Leptothrix cholodnii SP-6: one gene and its partner. The protein of the gene in region 1 interacts with the protein of each later gene in a pairwise test. Links are inferred from orthologs where the notes say so. Each region holds a gene or a part of one and is shown on either strand. Other genes may lie near its edges.

Evidence for each region.
Region 2: the proteins of ssb (region 1) and priA interact in binary tests that used the Escherichia coli proteins (3 or more experiments, as listed by UniProt). The link is inferred for Leptothrix cholodnii SP-6 from one-to-one orthologs.

What each region holds. Positions count from the first base shown.
Region 1 is NC_010524.1:594,853-604,060, forward strand. The notes cover bases 6,448-9,208. They hold ssb (single-stranded DNA-binding protein), read right to left. Parts: upstream 8,224-9,208; coding sequence 7,672-8,223; downstream 6,448-7,671. Other genes in these bases: LCHO_RS21910 (DUF2726 domain-containing protein), read right to left, coding at 6,448-6,518; LCHO_RS02785 (GNAT family N-acetyltransferase), read right to left, coding at 6,770-7,471; LCHO_RS02795 (RecQ family ATP-dependent DNA helicase), read left to right, coding at 8,382-9,208. In the rest of the region: LCHO_RS02760 (type II secretion system F family protein), read right to left, coding at 1-532; type IV-A pilus assembly ATPase PilB, read right to left, coding at 583-2,307; molecular chaperone HtpG, read left to right, coding at 2,674-4,578; LCHO_RS02775 (serine/threonine protein kinase), read right to left, coding at 4,595-5,677; more of LCHO_RS21910, read right to left, coding at 5,709-6,447. UniProt on the Escherichia coli protein: Plays an important role in DNA replication, recombination and repair. Binds to ssDNA and to an array of partner proteins to recruit them to their sites of action during DNA metabolism. Acts as a sliding platform that migrates on DNA via reptation.
Region 2 is NC_010524.1:3,929,745-3,945,070, reverse strand. The notes cover bases 1,512-4,455. They hold priA (replication restart helicase PriA), read left to right. Parts: upstream 1,512-1,896; coding sequence 1,897-4,014; downstream 4,015-4,455. Other genes in these bases: LCHO_RS17540 (FAD-dependent monooxygenase), read left to right, coding at 4,120-4,455; hemE (uroporphyrinogen decarboxylase), read left to right, coding at 1,512-1,535. Also shown: LCHO_RS17555 (F0F1 ATP synthase subunit epsilon), read left to right, coding at 1-355; more of hemE, read left to right, coding at 465-1,511; more of LCHO_RS17540, read left to right, coding at 4,456-5,376; LCHO_RS17535 (carbon-nitrogen hydrolase family protein), read right to left, coding at 5,434-6,252; LCHO_RS17530 (YhdP family protein), read right to left, coding at 6,287-10,639; glnE (bifunctional [glutamate--ammonia ligase]-adenylyl-L-tyrosine phosphorylase/[glutamate--ammonia-ligase] adenylyltransferase), read left to right, coding at 10,765-13,536; rrtA (rhombosortase), read left to right, coding at 13,557-14,162; LCHO_RS17515 (potassium transporter Kup), read right to left, coding at 14,173-15,326.

The DNA of each region.
Region 1 (9,208 bases):
CCGGATAGATCAGCGCCGAGCGGATCTTGTTCTGCAGCTCGATGGTCTTTTCCTGGTAGTTGGCCAGGCGATCGAGCAGGGTCTCCAGGATGCCGGCGGATTCGCCGGCCTCGACCAGGTTGCAGTACAGCGCGTCGAACTGCAGCGGGTGGCGGCGGAAGGCCGCCGACAGGCTGGTACCGGTCTCGACGTCGCCGCGGATGTCGGTCAGCATGCGCGTCAGGCGCGGGTTCGAGCTGCCGCGGGCGACGATGTCGAAGGCCTGCAGCAGCGGCACGCCGGCTTTGAGCATGGTGGCCAGCTGGCGCGTGAAGACCGCGATGTCCTTGCCCTTGATCGACTTGCCGCCCGAGATGCGGCGCTTCTTGACCTTGACGACCATGATGCCCTGGCGGCGCAGGCTGGCGCTGACCATGGCCTCGCCGCCGGCGCGCATCTCGCCGCGCACGGCCTTGCCGTTGCGGTCACGGCCCTCCCACTCAAAGACGAAGTCCTTGATCTTCTTCGCCGCTACCGCAGCTGCTGTGGCCATTGCGCCTCCGAGAACCTTGTCTTGTCGTCATCAACCATGCGCCGTCGGCCTCATTGGTTGGTCACGGAAATCACTTCTTCGAGCGTGGTGGCGCCCGCCCGCACTTTAACCAGACCCGACAGCCGCAGATCGCGCACGCCGTCGCGGGCGGCCTGCTCGGCGATGTCGAGCGCGGTGCCTTCGGCGAGGATGACGCGCTGGATCGCCTCGGTGATCGGCATCACCTGATAGACGCCGACCCGCCCGCGGTAGCCGTTGTTGCAGGCCGAGCAGCCGACCGCCTTGTAGGGTTTCCAGGAGCCGTCGACCTCGTCGGGCTTGAAGCCGGCGCGCAGCAGCGCCTCGCGCGGGTATTCGGCCGGAGCCTTGCAGTTCTCGCACAGGCGTCGGCACAGTCGCTGGGCCGAGATCAGGATGATGCTCGAGGCGATGTTGAACGGCGGCACGCCCATGTTGAGCAGCCGCGTCAGCGTGGTCGGGGCATCGTTGGTGTGCAGCGTCGACAGCACCAGGTGGCCGGTCTGGGCGGCCTTGATCGCGATGTCGGCGGTCTCGATGTCGCGGATCTCGCCGACCATGATCACGTCCGGATCCTGGCGCAGGAAGGCGCGCAGCGCGACGGCGAAGTTCATGCCCGCCTTGTCGTTGACGTTGACCTGGTTGATGCCGGGCAGGTTGATTTCGGCCGGATCCTCGACGGTCGAGATGTTGACGCCGGGCTGGTTCAGGATGTTCAGGCAGGTGTAGAGCGACACCGTCTTGCCCGAGCCGGTCGGGCCGGTGACCAGGATCATCCCGTACGGCCGCTTGATGGCCGACAGCAGCCGATCCTTCTCCTCGCGCTCGTAACCGAGCGCCTCGACGCCCAGCTTGGCCGACGACGGGTCGAGGATCCGGATCACGATCTTCTCGCCGAACAGCGTCGGCAGCGTGCTGATGCGGAAGTCGATTGCCTTGTTGCCGAACTTCAGCTTCATGCGGCCGTCCTGCGGCACGCGTTTTTCGGCGATGTCCAGGCGGCTGATGACCTTGATGCGCGAGGCCAGCTTGTCCTTGATCGCCACCGGCGGCTGGGTGATCTCGCGCAGCTCGCCGTCGATGCGAAAGCGCACCCGGTAGGTCTGCTCGTAGGGCTCGAAGTGCAGGTCCGACGCCCGCATGTTGATCGCGTCGATCAGCATCTTCTGCAGGAAGCGCACCACCGGCGCGTCCTCGACGTCGGTGGTGACCTCCTCGTCGGGCTTGGCGTTCGGATCCTGCTCTTCGACGTCGAACTCGAAATCGCCGGCGACGATCGATTCGAGCGCCTCGGTCGCCGAGGTGCTCTTGGCCTCGACGATCTTGGCCAGCTTGTCGTATTCGACGATCACCCACTCGGGCGTCAGCTGGGTGGCGAACTTGATGCGGTCGACCGCTTCCTGGTCGGTCGGGTCGGCGCCGCCGATGAACAGCCGGTTGCCGCGTTTGCCCAGCACCAGCACCTGATACTGCGACAGCGTGCGCGCGTCGACCAGGTTCTGCGGCAGCTTGCTGACGTCGACCGCGTCGAGGTCGAGCAGCGGCACGGCCAGCGCGTGCGACAGCGTGTGGGCCAGATCGGCCGAACTCAGCAGATTGGCGCCGACCGCGGCGGCGACGAAGTTGCGGCGCTGATCACGTGCGAGGCGGGCGAGTTCTTCGGCCGCGCGGGCGTTCAGCTTGCCGGCGTGCACCAGCACGCGGGCCACCCCGGAGAGGGTGCTTTGCGGGGCGTCGGACAGTGTTTCAGCGGCCACGGTGGCGAGTCTGGCTAAGGGGACGATTGGGTCGGATGATCCGTGATCGCGTCCAGGCTGTAAATCGGCGCCGGCCTGGGGCGGGCCTGGGCCCGCGTCCGGGCTGGAAGCCGGCACGGAAGCACTGTAACGAAAGACGAAACGGGGCCCGATCATGGCGCATGCCTCGGGCCTGAAAGTGTCAGTGTGCATTTGCTTGCAATTGCGTTGCCGGATCCACACGCCCGGCCGCGGCAGGGGTGGGGCTTGAAAGTCGCCCCCTTCGCCCCCAGCATCAGTGCGCAGCAAGGCCTGAGGCCGCCAGCGTCGCCAGCGCGCGTTCAGGAACCTTTCGTCATCCCCGCCTTACCGAGAGAGAGCGTCCCCATGGAGAAGCAGACCCTGTCATTCCAGGCCGAAGTGAAGCAGTTGCTGCACCTCGTGACCCATTCGCTGTATTCGAACAAGGAGATCTTCCTGCGCGAGCTGGTCTCCAACGCGTCGGACGCCTGCGACAAGCTGCGTTTCGAGGCGCTGAACAACAACGCCCTGTTCGAGGACGCGCCCAATCTGGAAGTGCGCATCAGCTACGACCGCGCGGCGCGGCGCATCGTCATCAGCGACAACGGCATCGGCCTGTCGGCGGCCGAGGCGATCGAGCACCTGGGCACCATCGCCAAGAGCGGCACCAAGGAGTTCATGAGCCGGCTCGAAGGCGAGCAGGCCAAGGACGCCAACCTGATCGGCCAGTTCGGCGTGGGCTTCTACTCGGGCTACATCGTGGCCGACCGCATCACGGTCGAATCGCGCCGCGCCGGTCTGGCGATCTCCGAAGGCGTGCGCTGGAGCAGCGAAGGCACTGGCGACTTCGAGGTCGAGACCATCACCCGCGAGGCCCGCGGCACCGACGTGATCCTGCACCTGCGCGAGGACGAGGACGAGTTCCTGAGCACCTGGAAGCTCAAGTCCATCATCAGCAAGTACAGCGACCACATCTCGCTGCCGGTGCTGATGCGCAAGGAAACGTGGGACGCCGAGAAGGGCGAGAACGTGATCTCCGACGAGTGGGAGCCGGTCAACAAGGCGGCCGCGCTGTGGAGCCGCAGCAAGAGCGAGATCACCGACGCCGAGTACAAGTCGTTCTACGAACAGCTCACCTACGACCAGACCCCGCCGCTGGCTTACACGCACAACCGCGTCGAGGGCCGCAACGAATACACCCAGCTGCTCTACATCCCGGCCAAGGCGCCGATGGACATGTGGAACCGCGACAAGCGTGGCGGCGTCAAGCTCTACGTCAAGCGCGTCTTCATCATGGACGACGCCGAGGCGCTGATGCCGGTCTACCTGCGCTTCGTCAAGGGCGTGATCGACTCGGCCGACCTGCCGCTGAACGTCAGCCGCGAACTGCTGCAGGAAAGCCGCGGCGTCAAGGCGATCCGCGAAGGCTCGACCAAGCGCGTGCTGTCGATGCTGGAGTCGCTGGCCGACAGCCAGGACGAGACCAGCGCCGCCGCCGACAAGGCCAAGTACGCCGAGTTCTACAAGGAATTCGGCTCGGTGCTGAAGGAAGGCATCGGCGAGGACCACGCCAACCAGGAGCGCCTGGCCAAGCTGCTGCGTTTCGCCTCGACCCACGCCGACGAAGGCGTCAGCTTCGCCGACTACGTGGCGCGCATGAAGGAAGGCCAGGAGGTCATCTACTACATCACCGGTGACACGCTGGCTGCGGCCAAGAACAGCCCGCAGCTGGAGATCTTCAAGAAGAAGGGCATCGAGGTGCTGCTGTTCACCGACCGCGTCGACGAGTGGATGCTCAGCCACCTCTACGAGTTCGAGGGCAAGAACCTGCAGAGCGTCGCCAAGGGCGCGGTCGACCTTGGCAAGCTGCAGGACGAAGAGGAGAAGAAACACGCCGAAGAGGCCGCCGTTGGTTTCAAGCCGACGCTCGATCGCCTGAAGAAGTCGCTCGAAGGCCGCGCCAAGGACGTGCGCGTGACCACCCGTCTGGTCGACTCGCCGGCCTGCCTGGTGGCCGAGGAGGGCGACATGAGCGGCCACCTGGCGCGCCTGCTCAAGCAGGCCGGCCATGCCGCGCCGGCGTCCAAGCCGGTGCTGGAGGTCAACGCCGAACATCCGCTGGTGCGCAAACTGGCGGCGATCGGCGACGGCGAAGCGCGTTTCGACGATCTGGCGCAGGTGCTGTTCGACAACGCCCTGCTGGCCGAAGGCGGCCAGCTCGAGGATCCGGCCGCGCACGTCAAGCGCATCCAGGCGCTGATCCTGGGCTGAGGTCGGCGCAGGGCCTTCAGGCCACCAGCGCGGGGCCTTGCATCGCGCCAATCTGCTCGTGCAGCACGGTGGTCTGCTGGGCCCAGTACGACGGGCTCTCGAACGACGGAAAGGCGATCGGGAACGCCGGGTCGCGCCAGCGCCGGGCGATCCAGGCGCTGTGGTTGATGATGCGCAGCGTGCGCAGCGCCTCGATCAGGCCGAGCTCGCGGCGGTCGAATTCGCGCAGCGTTTCATAGCCGTCGAGCAGCGCGCCGAGCTGGGTCTGCATCTCGTGGCGTTCGCCGCCGAGCAGCATCCACAGGTCCTGCACGGCCGGGCCCGTCACGGCATCGTCGAGGTCGACGAAGTGCGGGCCGGCGTCGGTCCACAGCACGTTGCCGGCGTGGCAGTCGCCGTGCACGCGCAGCAGCTGGAGGTTGCCGGCGCGCGTGAACAGCTCATCGACCTGGTCGAGCGCGGCCAGGCTGGCCTGGCGCCAGCCGGCGAGCGCATCGGGTGGTAGCAGGTCCTGATCGCACAGCCAGGCGACCGCGGCGCGGGCGATGCGGCTGCCGTCGAGCCGCAGGCGGTGTTCGAACGGCCGGGCCTGCCCGACCAGGTGCAGGCGGGCCAGGAAGCGGCCGATCCATTCGAGCACCGCCGGGTCGTCCAGCTCGGGCGCTCGGCCGCCGCAGCGCGGGCTCGCTGCGTAGCGCCAGCCCTGCCAGTCGGCCAGCGTGGGCGGCGTGCCCAGCAGCCTCGGCGCGGGCTCGATGCCCAGGCCGGCGGCGAGCACCAGCGGCGGCACGGCCGGCACCTCGGCGGCTGCCAGTTCGAGCGCGAACTGATGTTCTTCGAGGATCTGCGCGTCGCTCCAGCGCGCGGCGCGGTAGAACTTGGCGACCACCACGCGCTCGTCTTCCAGGTGGACCTGGAAGACCCGGTTCTCGTAGGAGTTGAGCTGCAGGATGCGGCCGTCGCCGCGCAGGCCGGCGGCGTCGAGCGCGTCGAGCACCGCGTAGGGGGTCAGGCCCGCGTAGGGCTGTTCGTCGGTGGCTTGCTGTGGAGCGGGCAGGCGGTAGGCGGGCGGCAGGTCATCCGGGGCGATGTCGTTCATGCCGCATGCTAGACCACGCCACCGCGCCGCGTCAGACCCGGCCGATGATGTGGCCGGCGGCGTCGCCGCTCGGGCCGAAGTCTTCGCTGCGGCGGATCGGGCCGCGACCGCCGGCCCACGACGAGCTGGGCCGTGGCGCCGGGCGCTGCGTGGCACCGGTGGCGGCCGGGCCATCGTCGGCGAACGGGTCGCGTTGGGTTTCGGGGGCGAAGAACGAGTCCTGCGCAAAACCCGATTCGTACCACTGGGTCTGGCTGTCGGCCGACCGGCCGCGCATCGCATGCGCCAGCGTCGAGCGGCGCTCCTGGCTGTCGCGCAAGGTGCCGGGCACCATCGGTCGGCTCGATTCCGACTGGTGCGGCACCAGCATCTGCAGCTCGGCGGCCGACGGCAGCTGGTCGGTGCGGCACTTGACGTAGCGCACGCGGCAGGCTTCGAGCACCGACTGCTTGATGGTGGCGGCGCGCTTGGAGGCCGGCCGCGACGGCCGTTCGATGTCGATGGCGGCGAGCACGCGGCCGTTGTCGGCGCAGACCACGAAGCTGACGTGCAGCGGGCCCAGCAGGTTGAACCAGTAGCGCAGCTCGTTGCGATCCTGCGGCTGGCAGAAGCGCACCAGCGGCAGCTTGGCCAGCACCGTGTGATGCGGCAAGGCGGCGCGCAGCTGCCGATAGAGCGCACGTTCTTCGGGCGAGAAGATCGGCCGTTGCGCCAGCGGCCACTCGGTGGGCAGCTCGTCGCGCACCGGGCTGGCTTGCCGGGACCGCTGCAACGCGAGCAGCGCCAGGCTCAGCATGGCGATGATCGCGACGACTGCAATGATCCAAACGTTGTTCGGCATGGTGGTGTGCTTCTGGATTCGGCTGACTTCGGGCACCTGTCGCAGGCTGGAGCGCGGGCTCGGTCAGCACATGACATCGGGGCCGATGGTACGGGGCTGTGTAACGACATGTGAATCCCGGGCCTGGGTGCGGGGGCATCGCCCTGCAGGCCCCGAAAACGCAAACGGCAGGCGCGCGGCCTGCCGATTTTTCGTCTTGTGCGCGAGTGCGTGTTCCGCCGCCGCACCGGTGTGCAGATTTTCTATTGCTTCTATTGGGAAGCGACGTGGCGCCGGCGCGATATCTGATGCTTGATCTCGTTGACGACGGCCAGCACCCAGCCCACCTGGCGGGCGTGCAGCTTGACCCGGTAGTTGAGCGCCGAGACCCGGTCCGCCACCAGCTCTTCCACGCGCGACGCCAGGCTGTGCGGCGGCAGTTGCAGCCAGGCTTCCGATTCGCTGCCCTCGCGCCGGACCTCGGCGCCGGCCTTGCGGGCGATGCGCAGCATGGCGGTGTTCTCGCTCAGCGCGTGGATCATCAGGCGATCGATCGAGCGGTTGCGTGCATGGCGCAGCGCATGGCTGAACAGGCGGTCGCCGTAGCCGCGTCCGCGCGCATGGCTGCGCACCGACACCGCGAACTCGACCATCGCCCCGTTGGTGTCGCCCTCGACCGGCTCGGCATAGGCCAGCTGCGAGATCGCCACCAGCTCGAGCCGCCGATCGAAGATGCCGAACAGCTCGCTGCGCTGGAAATCCAGCGTCTCGACGTATTTCTCGATCCGCTCGTCGCTCGCCGGATAGCCGAAGCGCAGGTAACGATCACGCTCGCTCAGGCTCAGCAGGTGGCGCAGCACCCGCATGCGGTGGCGCTGCGACAGGCGCCGGATCGGCAGCCAGCGCCACACCCGCGAGCGCGGACGAGGGTTGACCGCTGAACCGGTGGACGAGGGAGTGGGGGACAACTTCATGGTGGCATGATAAGGGTAAACCCTGATTTCTGTCAGGCGGCCTGCCAGTCGCTGTCTGCGTCCGGGGGGTGCTTTGCACGAAATGCCGAGGGCTGCGCACGCCCATGTTCGAGACAAGTGGCCCGCATGTAAACCAATAAAAAAGCCCCTTGCTGCGAAAGCAAGGGGCCTGCTGGTTGGCCCGACCGGAAACTCGATTCTCAGAACGGAATGTCGTCGTCCATGTCGTCGAAGCCGGTGGACGACTTCGGTGCCGGTGCCGGGGCGGGTGCGCGCGGGGCGCTGGCACGCGGGGCCGGGGCCGCGCGGCCTTCGGGCGCCTCGCGGCGATAGCCGCCGCCGCTGCTGCCGCCGCGTCCGCCACCGCCGCCCATCTCTTCTTCGGCGCCCATCTCGCCGCCACCGCCGCCGCCGCTTTCACGGCCGCCGAGCAACTGCATCTGGTCGGCGACGATTTCGGTGGTGTACTGGTCGCGGCCTTCCTTGTCCTGCCACTTGCGGGTCTTCAGGCGGCCTTCGACGTAGACCGGGCGGCCCTTGCGCAGGTATTCGCCGGCGATCTCGGCCAGGCGGTCGTAGAAGACCACGCGGTGCCATTCGGTTTCTTCCTGGCGCTCGCCGCCGTCCTTGCTCTTCCAGTTGCGGGTGGTGGCGACCGAGACGTTGCAGACGGCCGCGCCGCTGGGGGTGTAGCGCACCTCCGGGTCGCGCCCGAGGTTGCCGATGAGAATGACTTTGTTGACCGAGGCCATGGCCTGCTCCTGAGGTGCCGGACCGACGGGTCGGCAGCCGGTGATGGGTGCGTCGTGACGCGATTGAGGCGTGGAATTGTGCCAGCGTCGCCATCGCCCGACCGCCCTCTTGAGGGGGATCCCGGTGCCGCGGATGGGCCGGCTACCATCGCCGCGCCATGACACCACCGATCCCCCACGACGCCAGCCCCGCCCTGCAAGTGCTCGGCGAAGTGTTCGGCTACAGCGCCTTCCGCGGCCAGCAGCAGGCCATCATCGAGCATGTGGTGGCCGGCGGCGACGCGCTGGTGCTGATGCCCACCGGCGGCGGCAAGAGCCTGTGCTACCAGGTGCCGGCGATCGTGCGACAGCGCGCCGGCCAGGGCGTTGCGGTGGTCGTCAGCCCGCTGATCGCGCTGATGCACGACCAGGTCGGCGCGCTCGAGGAAGTCGGCGTGCACGCCTCCTTCCTCAACTCGACGCTCGACAACGCCCAGGCCCAGGCGATCGAGCGCGAGCTGCTGTCGGGCCGCCTGACGATGCTCTACGTCGCACCCGAGCGGCTGCTGACGCCGCGCCTGCAGGGCATGCTGGCGTCGCTGCACGAGCGCGGCCGGCTGTCGCTGTTCGCGATCGACGAGGCGCATTGCGTCAGCCAATGGGGCCACGATTTCCGCGAGGATTATCTGCAGCTGTCGGTGCTGCACGAGCAGTTTCCGGGCGTGCCGCGCATCGCGCTCACCGCCACCGCCGACGACCACACCCGCGCCGACATCGTCGAGCGGCTGCAGCTGCAGGACGCGCGGCTGTTCGTCAGCAGCTTCGACCGGCCCAACATCCGCTACACGCTGGTCGAGAAGGTCAAGCCGCGCGACCAGCTGCTGCGGTTCATCCGCGACGAACACGAAGGCGAAGCCGGCATCGTCTACTGCGGCAGCCGCAAGAAGGTGGAAGAGACGGCGAGCTGGCTGGCCGAGCAGGGTGTCGATGCGCTGCCGTATCACGC
Region 2 (15,326 bases), 3.3 Mb from region 1 along the record:
GTTCGTGGCCTTGCCGGGCGAGAGCGGCGAGCTGGGCATCCTGCCCAAGCACACGCCGTTGATCACGCGCATCCGGCCGGGCGCCGTGCGCATCGAGCGGGCTGACAACGGCGAGGAAGAGTTCGTCTTCGTCGCCGGCGGCATCCTGGAAGTCCAGCCCGATCGCGTGACCGTGCTGGCCGACACCGCCATCCGTGGTCATGACCTCGACGAGGCCAAGGCGATCGAGGCCAAGCGCCTGGCTGAAGAGGCCATGAAAAACGCCGCCAGCGATCTCGACCTGGCCAAGGCTCAGGGCGAGTTCGCCGCGATGGCCGCGCAGATCGCCGCGATCCGCAAGTTCCGCAAGAAATAAGACATTGCCCGAAGGACGGACGGCGCAGCCGTTTGTCCGACCGCAAGCAGACGCCCGCAGCCGCGGGCGTTTTCCATTTCCTACCGGCCGCCCTGCCTACAATCGCCCGATGTACGCCGCACTGCAAAACGACAACTTCCTGCGCGCCCTGCGCCGCCAGCCGACCGACCACACCCCCATCTGGCTGATGCGCCAGGCCGGGCGTTATCTGCCGGAGTACTGCGCCACCCGCGCCAAGGCCGGCAGCTTCATGGGGCTGGCCACGAACGTCGATTTTGCGACCGAGGTGACGCTGCAGCCGCTCGAGCGTTATGCGCTCGACGCCGCGATCCTGTTCTCCGACATCCTGACCGTGCCCGACGCGATGGGCCTGGGTCTGAGCTTTGCGGCCGGCGAAGGCCCGCGTTTTGCCACGCCGGTGCGTGACGAAGCCGCCGTGGCCGCGCTCGAAGCGCCGGACATGGCCAAGCTGCAGTACGTGTTCGACGCCGTGACCTCGATCCGGCGCGCACTCGACGGCCGTGTGCCGCTGATCGGCTTCTCGGGCAGCCCGTGGACGCTGGCCTGCTACATGGTCGAAGGCCGTGGCAGCGACGACTACCGGCTGGTCAAGACCATGCTGTATCAGCGCCCCGACCTGATGCACCGCATGCTGGCCGTGACCGCCGATTCGGTGGCGGCCTACCTGAACGCCCAGATCGAAGCCGGCGCGCAGGCCGTGATGATCTTCGACAGCTGGGGCGGCGTGCTCGCCGACGGCGCGTTCCAGACCTTCAGCCTGGCCTACACCCGGCGCGTGCTGGCGCAGCTCAAGCGCGAACACGACGGCCAGCAGATCCCGCGCATCGTCTTCACCAAGGGCGGTGGCCTGTGGCTCGACGAGATCGCCGCGTGCGACACCGATGCGGTCGGCCTCGACTGGACCGTCAACCTCGACCAGGCCCGCCGGCGAGTCGGCCACAAGGTTGCGCTGCAGGGCAACCTGGACCCGAACGTGCTGTTCGCGTCGCCCGAGCAGATCACGCGCGAGGCCCAGGCCGTGCTCGACAGCTTCGGCCCGCACCCCGGCCACATCTTCAATCTCGGCCACGGCATCAGCCAGTTCACGCCGCCGGAGGCGGTGTCGGTGCTGGTCGACGCGGTGCATGCGCATTCGCGCCGCTGGCGCGCTCAGACCTGAACGCTGCGCCGGAGCGGGCTGAAAAGCTGTGAAACAGCATTGTTTTCAGCCCCGATTTCTGACAGTTGTCCCCAATGTCGGCGTGCACCGTTTTGAAGCGGTGCATGCTGCATTCGCACATCCGCGTGTCATCAAGGTCGCTGCTAAGTCCTTGATATGGAAAAGTTTTGGTACTGCACGGTTGCTGCCGCAAGAACATGCAATCCGACTTTGGTGCTTGATTCACAAGGGTTTGTCGCTGGTTTTCTCAGCTTGTTCACAAAGTTATCCACAGCAAAGGTGGACAGTTGTGAAAACTCGTTGGTGATCAGGGACTTGCGTCGATTTGCTCGAACAGGCGAGAGCTCAGCCGGCTAACTGAATGGAGTCCCTCGCCTCGGATCTGCCAACCGCAGGGCACCGTGTCTCGGTGCTGGTGGAGCTGCCACGCCACAGCCAGGTGGACAGCGCACTGAGCTACGCCAGCGACTTGCCGCTCGCGGCCGGCCAGCTCGTGCGGGTGCCGCTGGGCCGCCGGACCGTCTGCGGCATCGCCTGGGCCGAGGCCGAGCCGCAGGCCCCCGACATCGAGCTGCGCCCGGTCGCCGAGGTGCTCGACGCCCTGCCGCCGCTCGGCCCGCCCTGGCGCGCGCTGGTGAGCTTTGCCGCGGCCTACTACCAGCGCTCGACCGGCGAACTGGCACTGTCGGTGCTGCCCGGCGAGCTGCGTGATCTCGACGCCACCCAGTTGCAGCGCCGCTTGAAGCGCCTGCACAAACGCCTGGCCGCCGAGCCGATCGGCCAGGTCGATGTGCCCGCGTACGAACTGTTGCCGCTGAGCGCGGAGCAGCAGGCCGTGCTGCAGGCGCTGGCCGGCGCCGAGCCCGGCACGCACCTGCTGCACGGCGTGACCGGCAGCGGCAAGACCGAGGTCTATCTGCGCTGCGTCGCCGACGTGCTGGCGCAAGGCCGCCAGGCGCTGGTGCTGGTGCCCGAGATCAACCTGACGCCGCAGCTCGAGGCGCGCTTTCGCGCCCGCTTTCCGGCCCGCCGCATCGTCTCGCTGCACAGCGGCCTGACACCCGCCGAGCGCCTGCAGAGCTGGCTCGCGGCGCACCTGGGGCTGGCCGACGTGGTGCTGGGCACCCGCATGGCGATCTTCGCGTCGCTGCCGCGGCTGGGCCTGATCGTGGTCGACGAGGAACACGACCCGTCCTACAAGCAGCAGGAGGGCGCGCGTTATTCGGCCCGCGACCTGGCGGTCTGGCGCGGCCGCAACGAGGCGCTCACGGTGCTGCTGGGCTCGGCCACGCCGTCGCTGGAGACCTGGCACAACGCCTCGCCGACGCTGCCGGGCGGGGCGCGCTACCAGCTGCTGGCCATGCCGAGCCGGATCGGCGCCGGCAGCCTGCCGACCGTGCGACTGGTCGACCTGGCGCGCATCGCCGCGCAGTTCGGCCAGGGCGCGGTGCACAAGCAGCCGCTGGTGCCGGCGCTGGTGGCTGCGCTGAAGGAGCGCATCGAACGCGGCGAGCAGAGCCTGATCCTGCTCAACCGCCGCGGTTATGCCCCGGTGCTGCATTGCACCGGCTGCGGCTGGAAGAGCGCCTGCCCGCACTGCAGCGCCTGGCGCGTCTTCCACAAGCTCGACCGCACCTTGCGCTGCCACCACTGCGGTTTCTCGGAGCGCGTGCCGCGTGCCTGCCCGGACTGCGGCGACCCCGACATCCAGCCGGTCGGCCGCGGCACCGAGCGGCTCGAGGAACAGCTCGGCGACCTGTTGCCCGGCGCGCGCATCGGCCGCATCGATGCCGATTCGACCCGCGCCAAAGGCAGCCTCGAGAGCCAGCTCGCCAGCGTGCACGCCGGCGAGGTCGACGTGCTGGTGGGCACCCAGATGGTCGCCAAGGGCCATGACTTCCGCCGCATGACGCTGGTGGCTGCAGTCAATGCCGACTCGGCCCTGTTCGGCAGCGATTTCCGCGCACCCGAGCGGCTGTTCTCGCTGCTGATGCAGGCCGGCGGGCGGGCCGGGCGTGACGCCGCGCAGGCCGGCCGCAGCGAGCTGTGGATCCAGACCTGGCACGTCGGCCACCCGCTGTATGCGGCGCTGGTGTCGCACGACTACGCCGCGTTCGCCAAAAGCCAGCTGATCGAGCGACAGCAGGCGGGGCTGCCGCCGTTTGCGCACCTCGCGCTGCTGCGCTGCGAGGCGCGCAGCCAGCAGGCCGCCACCGCCTTCCTCGACCGCACCGCCGAACTGGGTGCGCAGATCCAGGCCGACCACCCCGCGCTGCAGGATCTGCTGATCTACCCGCCGGTGCCGCCGGCGATCCAGCGGGTGGCCAATGTGGAGCGGGCGCAGATGCTGATCGAGTCGCCCTCGCGGGTGGTGCTGCAGCGCTTCCTGGCGCGCTGGGTGCCGCAGCTGAACCAGTGCCAGGTGAGCGAGCAGCGCATCCTGCGCTGGGCGGTGGACGTCGATCCGCTGGCGATCTGACGCGGCCGCTGGCGCAGCGTGCCGGCCCGCCGACAATCGCCACACCGCGCCCCCGCACGCTCAACGACGCACATCCCGATGCCGCAGTCCGCGCCCCCTTCATCGATGGACGAACTCCTGTCCGCCGCCGCAGAACCTGTTCCCGAGCCCGCCCAGCCCAGGCGCCTGGCCATCATCGGTGCCGGCCCGGTCGGGCTGGTGCTCGCGCTGCAGGCGCAGCGCCGCCTGCCGCAGTTGCAGATCACGGTCTACGACGCCTTGCCGGCCGAACACGACGTGTCGGCCGACGCCCGCACCCTGGCGCTGGCGCAGGGCTCGGTGCAGGACCTGACCCGGCTCGGCCTGTGGCCCCAGATCGCCGCCCAGGCCGCGCCGATTCTGGCCGTGCACGTGTCGCAGCAGCAGCCTGCCTTGCTCGACCTGCTGCCGCTGCCCGGCCGGCGCCCGGGCGGCGAGCCCGAGCTGCTGATCCGCGCCGAGCAGGAAGGTTTGGCGCAGCTCGGCGCGGTGGCGAGTTACGGCGCCATCGTCGCGCCGCTGCGTGCCGCCTGGCTGGACGCCTGCGCGCAGGAGCCGCAGCGCCTGGCCGCGCGCTGGGGCACCAAGGTCAGCGCGGTGGTGCCTCGGGCCGATGGCGTCGAGATCGACGCCGGCATCGTCGAGTCGCATGACCTGGCGGTGATCGCCGAAGGCGGCGTGTTCGCCGACCAGTCGCGCAAGGCGGTGCACCACGACTACCGCCAGACCGCCTGGGTCGGCAGCGTGTTCGTCGACGGCGGCGAGCCCGGCGTGGCCTACGAGCGCTTCACGCCGCAAGGCCCGGCCGCGCTGCTGCCGTTGCCACCGAAAGACGGCCGCGCCCGCGCCGCGCTGGTCTGGTGTGTCGATGCCGACGACGATCCGGTGCGCGAGCTGAACGACACCCAGCGCCTGGCGGTGCTGCAGCACGTGCTGCCGGCGCGGGTGGGCAAGCTGGTCGGCATCAGCGCGCTGAAGGCGTTCCCGCTCGGACTCAATGCCGAGCGCAGCCTGGTGCAGGGCCGCACCGTGCGCATCGGCAACGCGGCGCAGACGCTGCACCCGGTCGGCGGCCAGGGCCTGAACCTCGGCCTGCGTGACGCCCAGGCGCTGCTCGCCGCGCTGGCGCGCCACGCCGACATCGACCAGGCGCTCGCCCGGGTGGCCTGGCAGCGCGCGCCGGACCGCTGGGCCATGATCGCCGCCACCGATTTCCTGGCCCGCAGCTTCACCTGGCCGCTGCCGGGGCTGAACACGCTGCGCGGCGCCGGCTTGTCGCTGCTGCAGGGCCTGCCGATGGTGAAGTCGCAGATCGCCCGGCGCATGATGTTCGGCTCGCGCTGAACGAGGCAGCGCCGCTCAAGGAAACGCCGGGCCGCCCCAAGTTGCCTTGCTCCCCGATCAAAGCACGCGGTGCTGCAGTGCCGGCAACTGCGTGCGCACCTCGGTCGTGCGGCGGGTTTCGACCTCGGCCAGCACCACGCCTTCGCCTTCGGCCAGATCGCCGAGCAGCCGGCCCCACGGGTCGACCACCAGGCTGTGGCCCCAGGTGCGCCGGCCGTTGGCGTGGCGCCCGCCTTGCGCGCTGGCCAGTACGTGGCACTGGTTCTCGACCGCGCGGGCGCGCAGCAGCAGCTCCCAGTGGGCTTCGCCGGTCGGGTAGGTGAAGGCCGCGCCGACCACCAGCAGGTCGCAGGGCGGGCGCATCAGCGCGCGGTAGAGCTCCGGAAACCGCAGGTCGTAGCAGATCGACAGCCCCACCCGCAACGTCTCACCGCTGCGGCCGACCGCCTCGAACGCGACCGGCTCGCGGCCCGGCCGCAGCGTGGCGGCCTCGTCGTAGCGGCGCTCGCCGTCGTCGTAGCGGAACAGGTGGATCTTGTCGTAGCGCGCCACCAGCTGGCCCGTCGGGCCGTGGACCAGGCAGCTGTTGGTGGCGTGATCGGCGTCGCCGTCGACCCGCAGCGGCAGCGTGCCGCCGATCAGCCAGATGCCGTGCTTGGCCGCCAGCTCGGCCAGGCGCTGCTGGATCGGCCCGCTGCCGGGCGTCTCGGCGATGGCGAGCTTGTCGGTGTCGTGGCGGCCCATCACGCAGAAGTATTCGGGCAGCGCCACCAGCTCGGCGCCCGCGGCGGCGGCTTCGCCCACCAGCGCGGTGGCGCGTTCGAGGTTGTGGGCCAGCTCGGGGCTGGAGACCATCTGGATCGCGGCGATCTTCATGCGGGGTACCGGGTTGGAGGTCGGGTTGGATCACTCACGGCTGCGTGGCCGGCTGCGACGCCGCCGCCTCGGCCGGATCGCCGGTCGGTTGCGGCAGCGGCCGACCCTGCTGGCGGCCGATCGGCGTGACCGAGGGCGTGTCCCAGGTTCCGCCGACGCGGAACTCGCGGGTGGCCGCTTCGGTCAGCGATCTGCGCAGGAACAGCTGGCCCAGCAGCGTGCCCAGGCCGACGGCCGGGTTGATGACGGCGTAGGCCAGCGAGGCGGCGCCGGCGTCCAGATCCGGCACGATCCAGACGTGCAGGTCCTGCGTCTCGGCGTTCAGGTCGGCCTCGCCCTCGGTCAGCACCAGCGCCTGCACGCCGCGCATGCGCAGGTTGCGGGTGCGCGCCAGGCCGGCCTGCAGGTCGACGTCGCCGTCGATCTGGTCGAAGCTGAAACCCTGCTGGAACAGATCCCGGAAGTCGAGCAGAAAGCGCCGTGGCAGCGACTGCAGGCTGAGGATGCCCAGCAGCTTGGCCACGCCCGGATCGGCCTGCAGGAACTGCCCGGCCGAGAGATCGATGCGCAGCTGGCCGTCGAGTTGGCGCACCGACGGATCGAACGGGGAGCCCGGCCAGCCGATGCGCCCCTGCAGCGAACCCCTGCCGCCCTGGACCGTGCCGGGCCAGCCGAGCTGGTCCAGCAGCGCGCCGCTGTCGTCGAGCGTGAGCTTGAAGTTCAGCCGCGTGCTGCCGCTGCGTTCGAGCGCCGACAGCGGCACGCCCGCCGCGCCGGGCGTGGTCTGCCAGACGCCGGTGGCCGCCAGCCGTGCGTCGGGGGTCTGCAGCGAGAGCTGGTCGATCTGCCACTCGTCGTGCCAGGCGCCGGCGCGGCTGCCGGGCCGGTGGCCGGCGCGCAGCACCAGCCGGCCCATCGGCCGCTGGCCGAGCTGGAACTGCTCGACCTCGATGTCGAGGCTCGGCAGCGGCGAGGCGCGGGCGGTGGCGCCGTCCGTCGCGCTCGCGGCAGGCGTCGGCTCGGCGATCGGGTCGAAGGACTGCATGGGCGCCGATGCCCGCGTCGGTGCCGAGGCGCCGCCGTCCGCGCGGGCCAGCGTGAGCCGCGTCAGCCGGGCGCGCATCCGGGCCGGCTGGCTCGGCTGCGGCGGCAGTCGCAGCTCGATGTCGCCGGCCAGCTCCTGCGCCTCGACGCGGCCGTTCCAGTGCTGGCCGTCGATGCCGGCGCTCTGCACCAGCCGCGCGTCGACCTGATGGAAGCGCCGGCCGCGCCATTCGAGTTCACCCAGTTGCAGCCTGACGTCGTGCAGCGCGGCCAGCGACTCGGTGCGGTCGGAGGGCCGGGCCGGTGCGGCGGCGGACGCGCCGCCAGGCCGCTCGCCCAAGCGGTCGAACCACTGCGTCCAGGCGTCGATGGACAGCCGGGCGTCGGCCAGCGACACGCTCCAGCCTTCGCTCGGCAGGGCGGGCATGGCGTCGCGGGTGGCCTGGCCGACCTGCAGCCAGCCGCGCTCGGGCATCGCGCCGGTGGCTTCGGTCTGCCAGCGTGCGGCCACCCGGTCGGCCAGCCGCAGCGACCAGCGCGAGCCCTCGCCGGGTGTCGTGTCGTCGACCTGCAGGCGCAGCGGCCAGGCCAGTTCGGCGCTCTTGCCGAGCGGGGCGGGCAGCTGCAGCGCCAGGCCGGTCAGCGCGCTGGCGACGTCGACGCGCGTGCCCTGGCGATCGATCGCGATCTGCAGCCGGTACGGCGCCTGCCCGGTCATCTGGCGCGCCAGCGTGGCCAGCGCCTCGTGGGGCGCAGCCAGCCGCAGGCCTTCGGCGCTGGCCTGGCCCTCGGCGGACAGGCGCACCGGCTGGTCGGCGTCCATGCCGCCCTGCAGCAGCACGCTGCCGCCGAGTGCGCGCGCGCGGGTCGGCCGCAGCGTGAAGCCCTGTTCGTTGAAGGTCAGTTCGCCACGCACGTCGCTCAGGCGCGGCACCAGCGGATGGATCTGGAATTGGCTGCCCGCCAGCGCGAGCCGGCCGGTGACGCGGCTGCGCTCGGCGTCGAGCAGCGGAATTGCCAGCTTCAGGTCGAGCGCCGCGGCGCCGCTGCCGCTGGCCTGGGCCAGCGCCTGTGCCAGCCAGCCGCCCACCGGCGAGCGGTCGACGTAGTGCAGCATGTCGTCGAGCGGCCCGCTGGCGCGGCCTTCGAGCTTGAGCTCGGGCTGATGGGCGAGGTCGGTGATGCCGCCGTCGACGCCGGTCAACAGCGTCTCGCCGCGGCCGCTGTCGGCCAGCCGGGCGCTGGCCTGGCGGATCTGCATGCCCAGCCGCTCGAAGTGCAGGCCGCCGTCGAGCTGGCTCAGGCGCGGCCAGGCGGGGCCGGCCAGGCCGAGGCTGGCCGGCACGTAGTCGAGCGTGACGCCACGCACCCGGCCGCCGATCTCGAAGCGACCCTGCGCCGGATCGGCAAACGGAAACTCGCGCAAGGCGCCACGCACCTGGGCCTGCCAGTCGTGCACCTGGCCGGCGCGCACGGCGTCGCGCACGTAATGGCGCACATCCGCCGGGATGGCCTGCGGCAGGTAGCGGTGCACCCGCGTGGCGTCGCCCTGGGCGACCCGGGCCTGCAGTTCGAGCTGGCCGGGCCAGGCGGCCCAGGCGCGGGCGGCCCGGTCGTCGACGGCGCGATCCGTCAGCCGCACCTGCCAGCGGCCGCTGGCCTCGCCGCGCAGGTCGGCGTTGTCGACCTGCAGGTGTCGCACGTCGATCTCGACCGCGGCGGGCCGGGCCGAGGCGCCGTCCGGGATCAGCCGCCAGCGCAGCTGGGCCTGCAGGCGATCGAGCGGCAGGCGCGGCTCCTCGAACAGGCCCGGAAACGCCAGCCAGCCGGCGCGCATGTCGAGCTCGGCCTCGCCGCCGGCCTGGCTGGCGCGAAAGCGCAGATCGGCCGGCGAGAGGCCGGGCCGTCCGACGCCGCTGCCCGGCGGATCGGTGCCGGTCGGTGCGGCCGGCTCGCCCGGCTGCAGGCTCAGCCCGTTGAGCCGGCCGCTGGCGCGCCAGGTGGGCGCGGCGCCGGGGGGCGCGTTCCACTGCAGTTCCAGGTCACGCAGCGTGCCGGCCGGCCTGCTGCTTGCGAGCCAGCCGGGTGCGGCAGGCGGCGCGGATGTCGATGCCGACGGCGCCAGCGCCTGGGCCAGCGCCGGCACCAGCGTGGCGAGCGTGGCGATGTCGAGCCGGTCGGCCTGCAGCGTGTGCCGGGCCTGGGCGGCGTCGCTGCGATCCCAGTTCAGCGACCAGCTGCTGGCGGGGGCGGTGGTTCGTGTGGCCGAGGGCGCAGCGCCGTCGGCCAGCTGCAGCTGCCAGTCGCTGGCCTGCAGCTGCAGCGATCGGGCGTCGATCTGCGCCACCAGCGTGCCGGCGAGCTGGGCGATGCGCAGCGGCTCGGCGCCCGGGGCCGGCGACAGCTGCAGGTCGCGCAGATCGGCCGTGATGCGGGCGCTGCGCCACTCGCCCTGGTCGCGCCGCAGCGCCAGCGACAGCGCGCCGTTGCCACCTTGCCACGACCGGCCGTTGGTGACCGACTGCGGCAGCAGCGCCTGGGCGCGTCGCAGGGCCACGGCGGGCAGCTGCGCCTGGATGTCGGTGCGCCAGCGCGCCCAGTCGCCCGAGCGCCACAGGCCGGCGGCGGCGAGCAGCGGCTCGCGCAGGTCGAGCTCGGCGCGCAGCGGGCCGCCCCAGTCCGGCGGCGCGCTGAGCCCGAGCGTGAGCCGATGGCGGCCGAGGCGGTTGCGCCAGAGCAGCTCGATGTCGCTCAGGCGTGCGGGGGCGGGACCGAGGCGGGTGTCGGCGTAGGTGAGCGTGCTGGCGGCGATCACGACCTCGCCCTGGCGCAGCAGCCAGTCGACCAGGCGGCGGGCCGTGCTGCCGTCACCGTCGGCGAGCACCAGGCCGGCCAGCTGCCAGCGGCCGTCGTCCAGACGCTGCACCGCCAGATCGGCGCCACGCAGGCTGAGGCGGCGCAGGTGCGGGCGCCAGTCGGTGAGTGAACGCGGCAGCAGCGAGCCGGGCGTGATGACCGCTTCGACGTCGGCGAGCCGCAGCCCGGGCTGGCCGTTGGCAGCCAGCAGCTGCAGGTCGCGCACCAGGATCGTCGGCGACCAGAGGTCGCCGCGCACCGCCAGCGTGCCGATTCGTACCGGCAGGCCCAGGCTCCTGCTGCTCCAGGCCTCGATCTCGGGGCGCCAGTGGTCGAGGCGGGGGAGAATTCCCCATTGCAAGGTCAGCCAAGCCGCGACGACGATACTGGCGACGCCGATGGCCGCCCGGAGCAGGCCTGACACGAGGGGCTGTGCGAGGGCGCGGCCGCGATGAACGAGAGCAAGAGAGCGCGAAGCGAGGGACATGGAAACACGACAGGCCGAAGCGGGCGGCGGCGCACGGATCCCAGCTGGGACGTGGCACGACCGATGGAACGCTAGCACAGCGTTGTTGCTGCGAGGTCAAGGCCTTGGCTGAGCACGACACTCCAGTGGCGGTATTGGACCCCACCCCGCCCATCCCCACGGCCGACGCCTCTCACAGCCGCTTCGTGCAGCGCGTGCGCCGCGCGCTCGCTGCCGACCTGGCGCTGCTGCCCCCGGGCCCGCCGCGCCGCGCCGAGATCGAACAGACGCTGGCCGTGCTGCTGCAGCGCGGCCGCGGCGTGCCGGCGGCCTTGCGGGTGCTGCGCCAGCTGGTGCTCGAGCGCCTGGCGGTGCTCGACGTGGAGGCCCGCGTGCCGGTCGAGGTCGTCACCTCGGCCATGACCGAGCTGGCCGAGGTGACGCTCGAACACGCGCTGGGCAGCGCCCGTGCCGAACTCGATGCCCAGCATGGCGCACCCCGCAACGCGGCCGGCGGCGACATCGATTTCTGGATCATCGGCATGGGCAAGCTCGGCGCGCGCGAGCTCAACGTGTCGTCCGACATCGACCTGATCTACGTCTACGAAGAAGAGGGCCAGACCCTTGGCCGGGCCAACGGCGCCGGCGTGATCTCGGCGCACGAGTATTTCGCCCAGCTGGCGCGTGGGCTGCGTGCGCTGATCGGCGACGTCACCGAGGACGGCTTCGTCTTCCGCATGGACCTGGCGCTGCGGCCCAACGGCAACGCCGGCCCGCCGGTGGTCAGTCTGGCGATGCTGGAGGAGTACTTTCTCGTCCAGGGCCGCGAGTGGGAGCGCTTCGCGTGGCTCAAGAGCCGCGTGGTGGCGCCGCGCAGCGCCGTGCTGGCCGGCCGTGCCAAGCCGCTGGCCGATGCGGTGGGGCCGTTCGTCTACCGGCGCTACCTCGATTACGGCGTGTTCGAGGGCCTGCGCCAGCTGCATCGCAAGATCCGCGACGAGGCCAATCGCCGCGCCGCCGGCCGGCCCGAGCGCGCCAACGACGTCAAGCTGTCGCGCGGGGGCATCCGCGAGATCGAGTTCATCGTGCAGCTGCTGCAGGTGGTGCGCGGCGGCCAGTTCCCCGAGATCCGCACCCGCTCGACGGTCAAGGCGTTGTCGCTGCTGGCCGCGGTGGGCATGATCAAGCCCGAGACCGCCGAGCGGCTGGCGCAGGCCTATGTCTTCTTGCGCCGGGTCGAGCACCGCATCCAGTTTCTCGACGATCAGCAGACCCACCTGCTGCCCACCGCCGATGCCGATCTGCGCTGGATCGCCGCCTCGATGGGGCTGGCCTGCCGGGTCGACGCCTGCGAGCTGATCGAGCAGCTGTGCGCGCACCGCGAGGTGGTCGCCACCGAGTTCGACGCGCTGCTGCACGACGGCCGCCCGCCCCAGCGTGGCAACGGCGGCTCGGGCTGCCGCAACTGCGGCGGCGAGCCGCTCAGCCTCGACAGCCCGGCGCTGCTGGTCGGCCTGAACCCGGCGGTGGCCGAGCGGGTGCAGCGCTTTGTCGAACACCCGCGGGTGGTGCTGCTGCGCGACGAGGCGCGCCAGCGCCTGACGCACCTGTTCGCCCGCGCGCGCCGCATCATCGAGGCGCAGACCACGCTGACGCCGGCGCAGCGCGACGAGGCGCTGCTGCGTTTCATCGACTGGGTCGAGCCGCTGCTGCGCCGCGACAGCTATCTGGCGCTGCTGGCCGAACGGCCGCAGGTGCTGGGCCGGCTGCTGCAGCTGCTGGGCCTGGCGCGCTGGCCGATGCGCTACCTCATGCAGCACCCGGGCGTGATCGACGAGCTGGCCGACGCGCGCATGTCGCACCAGCGCTTCGACCCGCGGGCCTACCGGTCCGATCTCGACGAGCGCCATCTGGCCTGGATGCGCTCCGGCCAGGCCGACGAGGAGTCGCTGCTCGACACGCTGCGGCGCGCCCACCAGGCCGAGACCTTCCGCATCCTGGTGCGCGACGTCGAGGGCGAGATCAGCGTCGAGCAGGTCGCCGACGACCTGTCGGCGCTGGCCGACGCCACGCTCGAATGCGGCATGTGCTGGGCCTGGCAGCACCTGCGCCAGCGCCACCGCGCCGAGCCGCAGTTCGCGGTCATCGCCTACGGCAAGCTGGGCGGCAAGGAGCTCGGTTACGGCAGCGATCTCGACCTGGTCTTCGTCTACGAGGACGACGACGAACGCGCCGCCGAGATCTACGCCGCGTTCGCGCGCAAGCTGATCACCTGGCTGTCGCTGCGCACCTCGGCGGGCGCGCTCTACGAGATCGACACCGCCTTGCGGCCCAACGGCAACTCCGGCCTGCTGGTGACGTCGCTGGCGTCGTTCGAGCGTTATCAGCAGGGCCGCGGCAGCAACACCGCCTGGACCTGGGAGCACCAGGCCATCACGCGGGCGCGCTGGTGTGCGGGCCTGCCGGCGCTCGATGCACGGTTCGAGGCGACGCGCCGCAGCGTGCTGTGCGCGCCGCGCGATTTCCCCGCGCTGCGCGAGGAGGTGCGTGTCATGCGCGAGCGCATGCGCGCGGCGCAGAACCTGCGAGCCGACCGGTTCGAGCTCAAGCACAGCCCGGGCGGCATGATCGACGTCGAGTTCGCGGTGCAGCTGCTGGTGCTGGCGCACAGCGCCGTGCATCCGGGCCTGATGGACAACCTCGGCAACATCGCCTTGCTCGGCCGTGCCGAACAGGTCGGCCTGCTGCCCGAAGGTGTAGGCACCGCCGCGGCCGACGCCTACCGCGAGATGCGCCGGGCCCAGCACCGGGCGCGGCTCGACGAAGCCAGCACCGCCTTCGACCTGGCCGAACTCGGCCCGCTGGCGGCGCACCGCGAAGCCGTGCTGGCGCTCTGGCGGGCCGTCTTCGGCGCCTGAACCGCGGCACCCGCGGCGTGATGCGCCCTCTGCGCCTGAGTTCGGGCCGCGTCGCCTGGCTGATGGTCTGGGCGCTGCTGCTGGTGCCTGCGCTGCTCATGGGCGTGGCCGATCCGCTCAGCCGCGAGGTGCTGAGCTGGCAGCCGGCCCGGGCCGGGGCCGAGCCGTGGCGCTGGTGGAGCGCCGCCTGGGTGCATTTCAGTGACTTGCACTGGCTGGCCAACCTGCTCGGTGCGCTGCTGGTGGCCTTGTTGGGCTGGTTCCTGAATCCGCCGCGAGCGGCCGCCTGGGCCTGGGCGCTGGCCTGGCCGCTGACCCATCTGAGCCTGCTGATTCAGCCGCAGCTGCAGCGATACGGCGGGTTGTCGGGCGTGCTGCACGCGGGCGTGGCGGTGTGCGCGACCGGCCTTTGCCTGCGCGGGCGATCGACCGGCGAGCGCGGGCTGGGGGCGGCGGTGCTGGCCGGCCTGCTGCTCAAGGTGGCGCTCGAACAGCCGTGGGCCGGGCCGCTGATCCACGTCGCCGGCTGGGACATCGCGATCGCCCCGCTGGCGCACGCCGGCGGCGTGTTCTGGGGCACGCTGCTGGGGGCGATCGGGCTGCGTTTCTGGCCGGCGGGGCGCTGAGCGCAGCGCGTCAGATCTCGACCTTGGCGCCCAGTTCGACGATCCGGTTCGACGGCAGGTTGAGGAAGTCGGCCGCCGCCGCCGAGTTGCGGTGCATGTTGGCGAACAGCTTCTCGCGCCACATCGACATGCCATGGCCGAAGGTCGGGATGACGATGTCACGCGACAGGAAGTAGCTGGTGTCCATCTCGTCGAGCGGCACGCCGCGGCCTTCGAGCAGCTTGAGCGCCTCGGGCACGTCGGGGTCGTTCTTGAAGCCGAAATTCAGCGTCACCTGCCAGCAGTGGCGGCCCAGCTGCTCCATCTGGATGCGCTGGTCGAAGCCGATCCAGGGCACGTCGTGGTGGCGTACCGAGACGAACAGGTTGTGCTCGTGCAGCACCTTGTTGTGCTTGAGGTTGTGCAGCAGCGCATTGGGCGTGAGGCCGGATTCGGCCGACAGGAACACCGCCGTGCCGCTGACCCGGGTGGGCGGGCTGACGAAGACGGCTTCGAGGAAGCTCTTGAGATCGATGGCGTCGTCGCGCAGGCGTTCGGCCATCAGCGCGCGGCCCTGTTTCCAGGTCAGCATCAGCGTGAACATGCCCACGCCGATCACCAGCGGGAACCAGCCGCCGCCGAACAGCTTGAGCATGTTGGAGGCGAAGAAGGTGACGTCGATGATGAAGAAGAAGCCCGTGGCGGCGATGCACAGCCACAGCGGGTAGCGCCAGCCGTAGCGGATCACGTAGAAGGTCATGATGGTGGTGATCGTCATGTCCAGCGTGACGGCGATGCCGTAGGCCGAGGCCAGGTTCGACGAGCTCTTGAACAGCGCCACCGCCAGCACGATGAAGACGTACAGCCCCCAGTTGACGAAGGGCACGTAGATCTGGCCGGTGTCGCGCACGGAGGTGTGCTTGATCACCATGCGCGGCAGGATGCCCAGCTGCACCGCCTGCTTGGTGACCGAGAACGCCGCCGTGATCAGCGCCTGCGAGGCGATCACCGTGGCCGCCGTGGCCAGGAACACCAGCGGCAGCTGGGCCCACTTGGGCGCCATCAGGAAAAACGGGTTGTCGATCGCCTCGGGATGGCCGAGCAGCATCGCGCCCTGGCCGAAGTAGTTGATCACCAGCGCCGGCATGACCAGCGCATACCAGGCGATGCGGATCGGCAGCTTGC